2 regions of the Kineococcus halophytocola genome follow, and region 1 is predicted to be linked to the other one. Evidence: riboswitches for the same ligand, from Rfam matches in the RefSeq annotation. Region 1 holds a riboswitch; the other holds the start of a gene.
What was found. A riboswitch is a leader RNA that binds a small molecule or an ion and turns the genes downstream of it on or off. The one in region 1 is predicted to bind glycine.

Region 1 (5,345 bases):
TCACCGTCAGCGCGCGGACCTCCGACGCCATCGCGCTGGCGCTGCGCGTGGGCTGCCCCATCGTCGGGGCCGACGGGGTCCTGGACTCCGGTGGGGTGCCCGTTCCCGACGAGGACGAGGACGAGGTGGAGAAGTTCCGTGAGTTCCTCGACCACATCACCCCCGAGGACTTCGAGTCCGGGTCGGGGGAGCGTTGACGGTCCACGCGGCGGCCGTGGTCACGGAAGGGTCACGGGACGCGCCGCGCCGCGCGCCTCGTTGACGCTCCGCGAGTGCTCTTCTACGGTCTTATGGAAGGACGCTCCCGGACGAACCCTCGACCGGGTGGCGATGACGAGGAGGCCGGCGTGAGCAGTGGCGACACAGTCGCGGGGTCGTCGCGGAAGGTGTCCCGACCCGCACGTGCACAGGGCTTGCTCTTCGCCGAGGACCTGCCCGACCTCGACGAGGAGGTCGGCTACCGCGGCCAGACGGCCTGCAAGGCGGCCGGCATCACCTACCGGCAGCTGGACTACTGGGCCCGCACCGGCCTGGTCGAACCCGGGGTCCGTAGCGCGTCCGGCTCGGGGTCCCAGCGCCTCTACGGCTTCCGCGACATCCTCGTCCTCAAGGTCGTCAAGCGGCTGCTGGACACCGGGGTCTCGTTGCACCAGATCCGCACCGCCGTGACCCACCTGCGCGAGCGCGGCGTCGACGACCTCGCCCAGATCACGCTCATGTCCGACGGTGCCAGCGTCTACGAGTGCACCTCGGCGGACGAGGTGATAGATCTCGTCCAGGGCGGGCAGGGCGTCTTCGGCATCGCCGTCGGCCGCGTCTGGCGCGAGGTCGAGGGGGAGCTGGCGTCCCTGCCCAGTGAACGCCCCGCCGAGCGCGAGCAGCCCGAGACCACCGAGTCCACGGGGTCCACCGGTCCCGGCACGGTCCTGGCCGACGAGCTGTCCCGCCGCCGCGCCGCGCGCGAAGCCGGCTGACCTCCCCGCTCCTCACCCCGCGTCACTGCCTCCCCGTCCGGGAGACCTCCTCGCCCAGCGCCGGACGAGGACCCCCTGCGCGCCACCCGCCGGGTGACGGACGGTGAAGGACACGGGGGACCGCGGTGGGACCGCGGTGTCCTCAGTCCAGCAGCTCGGCGTGCGGCAGCGCCTGCAGCGCGAAGGGGTCCGTCACCCAGTCGTGCGCGTCCGGCAGCCAGATGACCGCGGCCAGCAGCGAGTCCGCCCACGTGCTCAGCAGGTCCTCGAACCCGGTCCGCCAGGCGTGCTGGTAGCTCTCGCCGTCGTCGGCCAGGACGAGCTGCTCCACGACCGCGCGGCTGGAGCCGAGGCGGACGGCGATGAGTTCCTCGTCGCGGGCGAACACCGGCAGCAGGGCCGGCGGCGCGGCCAGACCGGGTCCCTGCCCCGTGGCGCGGGCCACGGCGTCCTCCAGCCGCAGCGGGACCCACCCGCCGGGGCCGACGGTGGGGGCGCTGGTGCGGAACGTCGTGCGCACGGGGTCGACCCCGTCCACGGCCCGCCACCAGGCGCGGACGGCGCGGGGGATGAGCAGCCCCGTCTGGCGCTCGACGGCGTCGAGCTGGGCGTCCTCGACCCCCGGGCGCAGCCGGGTCGCGATGTCGGCACCGGAGCGCGTCCAGTGCGCGCGCAGCCGCTGGACCAGGCCGACGACGCGGTCGGCCTCGGGGTCCACGGCCAGCGGGCGCCGGGCCGGAGCCGACGTGGGCGTGGTGGCCCGGGCGGGCCGGACGACGCGGGCGGGGACCTCCGCGCGGGGCGAGCCGGTCAGCGGGGTGTTGGACGACGTCACGAGACCTCCTTGGACCCGCGCGGGGCGCGGGGAGAGCGGGGGCGGCACCCACAGGACGAGTGTGCGCACGACCCGTCTGGCAACGGTAGACGTAGCGCGATCTTCCTGCACCTCGTGACGGTCAGGGGGCCGGGGAGGTTCCCCCCGCTCCGGTCAGCACCCGGTCCAGCAGCGTGTCGAACTGCGCCGCGAGGGTCCTGGCGGTGCGCGTCCGCAGCGCGTGCAGGGGGGTGCCGGAGCCCTGGGACTGGGGGACCGCCACGCGGTCGGGCAGGGGGTCCAGCACCAGGTCCCCGAAGAGGCCGCGCAGTTCCTCCAGGCGGAAGCGCTGCTCGCCCGAGCGCTGGGTGAACCGGTTGACGACCACGCCCACGACCCGCGGGGCCGAGCGCAGCGAGCGCACCTCGCGCAGCGTGCGGTCCACGGCGGCGACCGAGAACCGGCTGGCGTCGGAGACGACGAGGACCGCGTCCGCGGCGCGCCAGGCCGAGCGCGTGAGGCCGTTGAGGGAGGGGGGCGTGTCCAGGAGGGCGAGGTCGTGGTCGTCGAGCTTGCGCAGGGCCCGCCGCAGCGCCTTGAGCTCCTCCTCGTCGGCGTCGGGGCTGTCCCGCCGCGCCGAGGCCGCCGAGCCGCTGACGACGTCGAGCAGACCGGGGTGGTCGTCCACCCAGCCGCTGGGGGCGACGGCGTCCTCGGCGACGCGGCGCTTGGGCGAGGCCAGGACGGCGGCGGCGTCGTGCGCGCGCTGGGCCGTCACGTCCAGACCCGACGTCGCGTCGGCCTGCGGGTCGAGGTCGACGACGAGGGTGCTGGTCCCGCGGGCCAGCGCGGCCGAGGCGAGGCCCAGCACCACCGAGGTCTTGCCGACACCGCCCTTGGCACTGCAGACGGCGAGGGTGATCACGGGGCACAACCTAGCGCCGAGGGTCCGGTGCGGGGGAGCCGGTGCGGTGGACCCCGTAGAGTGGGGCCCGGCCGTTCACCCCGCGAGGGAGAGACTCCGACCCGTTCCGGGACGGGGCGCCGAAGGGGCAACATCCCCGGAACCTCTCAGGCGGAAGGACCACGTGGGGCAGGCCGCTCTGGAACGCCCCGCCCGCGGTGCGTGACAGACGGGGAGGTCCGTCCGCGCATCGCCAGACCTCCGGAGCGTCCATGACCTCGCCGTCCCTGCCCCTCGCCCGCGACCTGCCCGAGGTCGCCCCCGAGCCCGCCGCCCTGCCGTTCAGCGCCCGCCACATCGGGCCCGACGCCGCGGCCGTGGCCCGGATGCTGGACGTCGTCGGGCTGGCCTCCCTCGACGAGCTCGTCGACCGGGCCGTGCCCGCGGGCATCCGCGACGGGGTCCTGGACCTGCCCGAGGCGCTGGACGAGACGTCGGTGACGGCCGCGCTGCGCGCCCTGGCCGGCCGCAACCGCGTCGTACCGTCCCTCCTCGGGATGGGCTACCACGGCACCCGCACCCCGGCCGTGGTGCGGCGCAACGTCCTGGAGGACCCCGCCTGGTACACGGCGTACACGCCCTACCAGCCGGAGATCTCCCAGGGCCGGCTCGAGGCGCTGCTGAACTTCCAGACCGCGGTCACCGACCTCACCGGCCTCGACATCGCCAACGCCTCCCTGCTCGACGAGGGCACCGCCGCGGCCGAGGCGATGACCCTGGCCCGGCGCACGTCCAAGGCGCCGAAGGGGGCGGTGTTCGCCGTCGACGCCGACGTCCTGCCGCAGACCCTCGCCGTCCTGCGCACGCGCGCCGTGCCGCTGGGGATCGAGCTGGCCCTCGTCGACCTCGACGCCCCCGACCCGTTCGCCGCGACCGGCGACGTGTTCGGCCTGCTCGTGCAGTACCCCGGCACGTCGGGTCGGGTCCGCGACCTCGCGGGCGTCGTCGCCGACGCCAAGGCCCGCGGGGCCGTCACCGTGGCCGCGGCCGACCTGCTGGCCCTCACCGTCCTCGTCCCGCCGGCCGAGTTCGGCGCCGACGTGGCCGTCGGGTCCAGCCAGCGGTTCGGCGTCCCGATGGGCGCCGGTGGCCCGCACGCCGCGTACATGGCCGTCCGCAAGGGCCTGGAACGCTCGCTGCCGGGCCGGCTCGTCGGGGTCTCGGTGGACGCGGACGGGAACGCGGCCTACCGCCTGGCCCTGCAGACCCGCGAGCAGCACATCCGCCGCGACAAGGCGACGTCGAACATCTGCACCGCCCAGGTGCTGCTGGCCGTCATGGCCGGGTGCTACGCGGTCTGGCACGGCCCGGACGGCCTGCGCGCCATCGGTCTGCAGGTGGCCCGCCGCGCGTCCGCGCTCGCGCAGCAGCTGCGCGAGGGCGGGGTGGAGGTCGTGCACGCGGACTTCTTCGACACCGTGCTGGCCCGCGTTCCCGGTCGCGCGGACGAGGTCGTGGCCGCCGCCCTGGAGGCGGGGGTGAACCTGCGCCGCGTCGACGCCGACCACGTCGGCATCACCGTCGACGAGACGACGTCGGAGGCGCACGTCGCCGCGGCCCTGCGCGGTTTCGGGATCGAGGCGGCCGAGGTCGCCGCCGAGGCCGCCCTGCCCGCGCACCTGCGCCGCACCTCGGAGTTCCTGACCCACCCGGTGTTCTCGCAGCACCGGTCCGAGACGGCGATGCTGCGCTACCTGGCCCGCCTGTCCGACGCCGACTACGCCCTGGACCGCGGCGCGATCCCGCTGGGGTCGTGCACGATGAAGCTCAACGCGACGACCGAGCTGGAGCCGATCTCCTGGCCCGAGTTCGCCGACCTGCACCCCTACGCCCCCGCCGACCAGCTCGCGGGCACCGCCGAGCTCGTCGCCGACCTCGAGCGCTGGCTCGCCGAGGTGACCGGGTACGACGCGGTCTCGTTGCAGCCCAACGCCGGTTCGCAGGGCGAGTTCGCCGGGCTCCTGGCCATCCGCGCCTTCCACGTGGCGCAGGGGCACGGGGAACGCACGATCTGCCTCATCCCGAGCTCCGCCCACGGCACGAACGCCGCCAGCGCGGTCATGGCCGGCCTGAAGGTCGTCGTCGTGGCGTGCGACGAGGCCGGCAACGTCGACCTCGAGGACCTGCGCGCCAAGGTCTCCCAGCATGCCGACGACCTCGCCGCGCTCATGGTCACCTACCCCTCGACCCACGGGGTCTACGAGGAGTCCATCCGCGAGGTCTGCGGCCTCGTCCACGACGCGGGCGGTCAGGTCTACGTCGACGGCGCCAACCTCAACGCCCTCGTCGGGCTGGCCCGGCCGGGGAAGTTCGGCGCCGACGTCTCCCACCTGAACCTGCACAAGACGTTCTGCATCCCGCACGGCGGTGGCGGCCCGGGTGTCGGGCCCGTCGCGGTCCGCTCCCACCTCGCGCCGTTCCTGCCCTCCACGGCCCCGGACGCCGGCGGCGTCGGGATGGTCTCGGCGGCCCCGTTCGGGTCCGCGGGCATCCTGCCGATCCCGTGGGCGTACCTGCGGCTCATGGGCCCCGACGGCCTGCGCGCCGCCACGGTCCAGGCGGTCCTGTCGGCGAACTACGTCGCGGCCCGGCT
Region 2 (5,345 bases), on a different contig from region 1:
GCTGCCGGATCGTCTGGCTGGGCTGGATGAACGTCCGGCCCACGTAGGAGTTCTTGACCATGCCCTGGCCGTAGGGGATGCCGGACTCCTCGGCGTAGCCGATGGCCGCGGGCGTCCCGGACTCCGGGGTCGGGATGACGAGGTCGGCCTCGACGGGGTGCTCGCGGGCCAGGACCCGGCCCATCTCCACGCGCGACTCCTGGACGACCTTGCCGTTGATGGAGGTGTCCGGGCGGGCGAGGTAGACGTACTCGAAGACGCAGCCCTTGGGCTTCGCCTCGGCGAACCGGGTGCTGCGCAGCCCGTCGGCGTCGATGGCGATGAGCTCGCCGGGCTCGACCTCGCGCACGAAGCTGGCGCCGACGATGTCCAGGGCCGGCGTCTCGGAGGCCACCACCCAGCCGCGCTCGAGGCGGCCCAGGACGAGGGGGCGGATGCCCTGCGGGTCGCGCGCGGCGTAGAGCGTGTGCTCGTCCATGAAGACCAGGGAGAACGCCCCCTGCACGTGCGGCAGGACCTCGGCGGCCGTCGCTTCCAGCGTGTGGTCGGGGTCACCGGCGAACAGGGCGGTGAGGATCGCGGTGTCCGTGGTGTTGCCGCGGGCGATCTCGCTGGGCGAGGGACGACCGCGCAGCGGCGGCTGCGGGGCGCTGGGGTAGCGCTCGGTGAGCATGTCGCGCAGCGCGAACTGGTTGGTGAGGTTGCCGTTGTGGGCCAGGGCCACGGTGCCGCCGGCGGTGTCGCCGAGCGTGGGCTGGGCGTTCTGCCAGCCGCCGCCACCGGTCGTGGAGTAGCGGGCGTGACCGACGGCGATGTGCCCCTGCAGGGACTCCAGCGCCGACTCGTCGAACACCTGCGAGACCAGCCCGGTGTCCTTGAACACGAGGATCTGCTCGCCGTTGCTCACGGCGATGCCGGCTGCCTCCTGGCCCCGGTGCTGCAGGGCGTAGAGGCCGTAGAAGGTGAGCTTGGAGACTTCCTCACCCGGCGCCCAGACCCCGAAGACGCCACACGCGTCCTGAGGGCCCTTCTCGCCGGGGAGCAGGTCGTGGTTCAGACGTCCGTCACCGCGGGCCACGCCCCGAGTGTGTCACACCCCGGAACGCTTCCGGCTCCGCCGACGGGGTTGGGCCCGGGTCCCGGTGCGCCGGTCGGCGAGGACCGCGATGAGGGCACCGAGCAGGACGAACACCAGCCCGAGGGAGCAGAACAGGTACCCGAACAGGGCCTGCTGGGAGTACCCGTCCGAGGGCGGGGTGGTGATCGCGACGGCACCGGAGACGACGAAGGCGATGACCAGACCCGTCAGGGCGAAGGCCCGGAAGCGCGGTGCCCGACGGCGCGTGACCTGCACGAACGCCGTCCCCTCGCGCTCCTGCTCGGCCTCGCGCTCGGGGGCGTCCGGGGTCGGGTCCTGCGTCGGCTCGCTCACGGGGAGAACGCTACGGGCTCAGCCGGGGTCCGGTGGCACGAGGGGCAGCAGCTCGCCCAGGTCGGTCCGCTGGCCGCTGGCCTGGACCCGGCCGCCCGCGCGGGCGTCCTCGAAGGTCAGCCGGCCGGTGGCCAGCGCGACCCAGGTGGGCCCGTCCATCTCGACGACGGCGGGCGGGGTGCCGCGGGTGTGCCGGGGTCCGGCGATGACCTGGACGGCCGCGAACGGGGGCACCCGCACCTCGACGCTGCCGCCGGGGTAGCGGGCGGCGAGCTCCTCCAGGCAGTACCGGACGGCCGTGGCCAGCGCGGGCCGCGCGGGCTTCCCGCCCTCGTCCAGGACGTCCGTCACCTCGCGGACGGCGCTCAGGCCCGCAGTGGGATCGGTGCGGCGACGCGGGGGCACCCCCTCATGCTGCCACCGGCCCGACCGCGGCTCAGCGCGGCCGGCGGTAGAACGGCAGGGGCACGACCTCCGCGGGCAGCTCGGTCCCCCGCACGTCGACGCCGAGGTGCGTGCCGGGCTCGGCCAGCGCGGCGTCGACGTACGCCATCGCCACGGGGTACCCGAGCGTCGGCGAGAGCGCCCCGCTGGTGACGACGCCGACCGGTTCCCCGGCGGCGAGGACCGCGTACCCGGCGCGCGGTGCCCGCCGGCCCTCGCCGCGCAACCCCACGAGCACGCGCGCGGGCGGCTCCTGGGCCAGGCGCTGCAGCGCCTCCAGCCCCACCGCCCCGTCCTCCTTGTCCAGGACCACGACGCGCCCCAGCCCGGCCGCGAACGGGGTGACGTCCCGGCTGAGCTCGTGCCCGTACAGCGGCATCCCGGCCTCCAGGCGCAGGGTGTCGCGGCAGGCCAGCCCCGCCGGGACCCCGCCGTGCTCGCGGGTGGCGGCCAGCAGGGCGTCCCACACCTCGCGGGTGCGCTCGACGGGGACGAAGACCTCGAACCCGTCCTCGCCGGTGTACCCGGTGCGGGCCAGGAGCACCTCGACACCGGCCAGGACGGCGGTGACCGCGCGGTAGTAGCGCAGCGCCGCGAGGTCCACCCCGGACGCCCCGTCCAGCAGCGGGGCGACGATCGCGACGGACGCCGGCCCCTGGACGGCGACCAGACCCCAGCGGGCCGTCTCGTCGGCGACGTGGGCGTCGAAGGGGCGGGCGCGGTCGGCCAGGGCCACGACGACGGGCTCGACGTTGGCCGCGTTGGCCACGACGAGGAACTCCTCCTCGCCCAGGCGGTACGTGACGAGGTCGTCGACGATCCCGCCGTCGTGGTCGACGACCATCCCGTAGGCGGCCCGGCCGACGGCCATCGTCGAGGGGCGCCCGACGAGCGCGGCGTCGAGGGCGCGGCCGGCCTCGGGGCCGGTGACGCGGACCTCGCCCATGTGCGAGAGGTCGAACAGCCCCGCGGTGGCCCGCACGGCCCCGTGCTCGGCGAGGTCGGAGGCGTAGCGCAGCGGCATCGACCAGCCGGCGAAGTCGGTGAAGGACGCGCCGAGCTCGGCGTGCGCGGCCGCCAGCGGGCTCGCGGCGGGCGTGGTCTCGGCGGCGGTCTCGGGGGTGGTGCTCGTGCTCACGGGGCTCCTCTCGTCGCGGCCGCGCGGCGCGGCCGGGCTGGACCCCCTCTGTCGCGGAACCTGAGAGCTTCACCGTCACCGGTTGCCCAGCAACGGTTTTCCCCGTGGGTGAGGACCTCGCGGTCCTGCTTTCCAGAGCGGCCTGCCCGTGGCGGTCCGTGGACCTGAGAGGTTCCGGGGTGATTGCTCCTTCGGTGCCCGCCGCGGACGGCGGGGCTCTCCCGCCGGGGCGGAGCGGCCGAGTGTTCAGTTGTCCCGCACAGCGTGGCACACCGGCGGCCCCGACCGGGACCTCGCGGCTCCCGGTGCCGTGGGGGCACGGGGGCCGACCGGTCCTGCCGCGCCCTGCACGGTCGCTGTTCAGAGTCGGACGACCTCCCCGGTCGTGGCGCTGCGGGCCGCGGCCTCCAGCACCACGAGACCCGCGACGGAGTCGGCCGGGTCGACGGGCACGGGGAGGCCGTCGGTGACCGCCGCCGCGAACGCCGTGTAGAAGTCGCGCCAGTCGGCGCGCTCCGCAGGGATGCGGGTGCTCGACGCGCCGCGGTGCAGGATCGGCCAGGACGCCTGCGGGACCTCGCCCCACCCGGGGTCGGCCGGCGTCCCTCCGGCCATCAGGACGTCGGCCTGCCGATCGTCAGCCGGGACCTCGAGGATCGCGTCGGTGCCGAACACCCGGAAGCGGGGCCCGGGGCGACCGTGGAGAGCGAGGTCGCCGACGACCTCCGACACGACCCCGGACGCGTGTCTCACCTGCAGGGCGAAGCGCTCCGGGGAGACGTCGGCGTACACCGACGCCACGGGCCCGGCGAGCTGCAGCACCTGGTCGACGACGTGGGCACCGAGGTCGAGGAGGATCCCGCCGCCGGAGTCGGGCACACCTCCTGGTGGCGCGAACTGCTCCAGGCGCGACTCGATGCGTCGCACCTGCCCCAGCGCCCCCGACGCCACCACGGCCCGGGTGGTGCGGAAGTCGTTGTCGTAGCGCCGGTTCTGGTAGGTGCTGAGCAGGACCCCGGCCGCCCGGGCCGCGTCGACGCACCTCTGCGCCGCGCTCGCGTCGAGGGCGAACGGCTTGTCGCACACGACGGGCAGCCCGAGGTCCACCGCCTCGAGGACCAGGTCGGCGTGCGTGTCCGCCGTCGTCGTGACGGTGACCGCGTCGACGAGGCCGGAGGCGGCCATCGAGGCCAGGTCGTCGAACGCGACCGCACCGGTGTGGTCCGCGGCGAGCTCCGCCCGACGTCGCGGCGAACGGGTCACCGCGGCGGTCAGCGCGCACCCTTCCGCACGGGCGACGAGGGGGGCGTGGAAGAAGCGCCCGCCCTTGCCGTACCCGACCAGTCCGAACCTCACGGTCATCAGTCGTTCCTCTCCGCTCCGTGGTCGGAGCGCTCAGCACCGCGGGACGGTGCGCACGGTTCCCGTGGACGGCCTGCTCGTCCTGACGTCAGAGCTCCCCCGTGAGGAACTGGGCGCGGCCGTACCCGAAGGACCAGTCGGCGTCCCCGTTCTCGACGATCGAGACGACGACGTCGCTGCCGGCCGTTCCGGCCGCTTCCAGGTTGCGGACGAGCAGGTGGTGGAAGGCGACCTTCTGCTCCTGGGGGCGGGCGCGGCTCGTCACCTGCAGCAGCACGACACGGTCGGTGCGCTCGATGCCGAGTCCGGTGTCGTGGACGACGAGCTCACCGGCGGGGTGCTGGTGGACGACCTGGTACCGGTCCCCCTCCGGGACGTCGAACGCCTCCACGACGGCCGCGTGGGCAGCGTCGAGCAGGGCACCCAGTTGCGCCGGGGTTCGGCCGGCGACGACGTCGAAGCGGAGCAGGGGCACGACAACCTCCTCATAGTTTGTCCTGTCATTGTGACATATGAATCGGCGGGGGCGCCGTGGTCCCGCGGATCACGAGGTGCGGCTCGACGACCACGTCCACGCTCTCGCGCTCGATCCCCTCGACCCGTTCGACCGCGAGGCGGACCGCCGCCCGGGCCTGCCCGGCCGGGTCCTGACCCACCGAGGTCAGCTGCACGTGCCCGAGCCGGGCGAGCGGGCTGTCGTCGTACCCGGCCACCGAGACGTGCCGCGGCACGTCCCTCCCCGCCCTCAGGAGGGCGTCGAGCACCCCGAGGGCGACGCGGTCGTTGGCGGCCACCACCGCCGTCGCCGGAGTGCGCGCGGCGAGCAACCGCTGCGCGGCGCGTACCCCGGCCTCCTCGTCGAACCCCGCCTCGAGGGTGCGACCCAGGATCTCGAACTCCGCAGCCGCGGCCTCGAACCCGGCGCGGCGGTCGGCGGCGATGTCCCCGCGACCACCCGAGACGTGGACG

Region 2: it holds a riboswitch for glycine, as region 1 does, so the genes downstream of both, gcvT (glycine cleavage system aminomethyltransferase GcvT) here and gcvP (aminomethyl-transferring glycine dehydrogenase) in region 1, are expected to answer to the same signal.

Annotation. Positions count from the first base shown of each region.
Region 1 covers NZ_JBGFTU010000010.1:93,304-98,648, forward strand. The annotation lists gene AB2L27_RS10480 (bifunctional nuclease family protein) at 1-197, shown strand, start outside; gene AB2L27_RS10485 (MerR family transcriptional regulator) at 291-974, shown strand; gene AB2L27_RS10490 (SMI1/KNR4 family protein) at 1,117-1,878, opposite strand; gene AB2L27_RS10495 (ParA family protein) at 1,931-2,713, opposite strand; glycine riboswitch at 2,789-2,885, shown strand; gene gcvP (aminomethyl-transferring glycine dehydrogenase) at 2,965-5,345, shown strand, end outside.
Region 2 covers NZ_JBGFTU010000006.1:149,256-154,600, forward strand. The annotation lists gene purF (amidophosphoribosyltransferase) at 1-1,078, opposite strand, end outside; gene AB2L27_RS06895 (hypothetical protein) at 1,091-1,432, opposite strand; gene AB2L27_RS06900 (sterol carrier family protein) at 1,451-1,837, opposite strand; gene gcvT (glycine cleavage system aminomethyltransferase GcvT) at 1,869-3,014, opposite strand; glycine riboswitch at 3,057-3,155, opposite strand; glycine riboswitch at 3,157-3,248, opposite strand; gene AB2L27_RS06910 (Gfo/Idh/MocA family protein) at 3,375-4,376, opposite strand; gene AB2L27_RS06915 (tautomerase family protein) at 4,465-4,851, opposite strand; gene AB2L27_RS06920 (LacI family DNA-binding transcriptional regulator) at 4,877-5,345, opposite strand, start outside.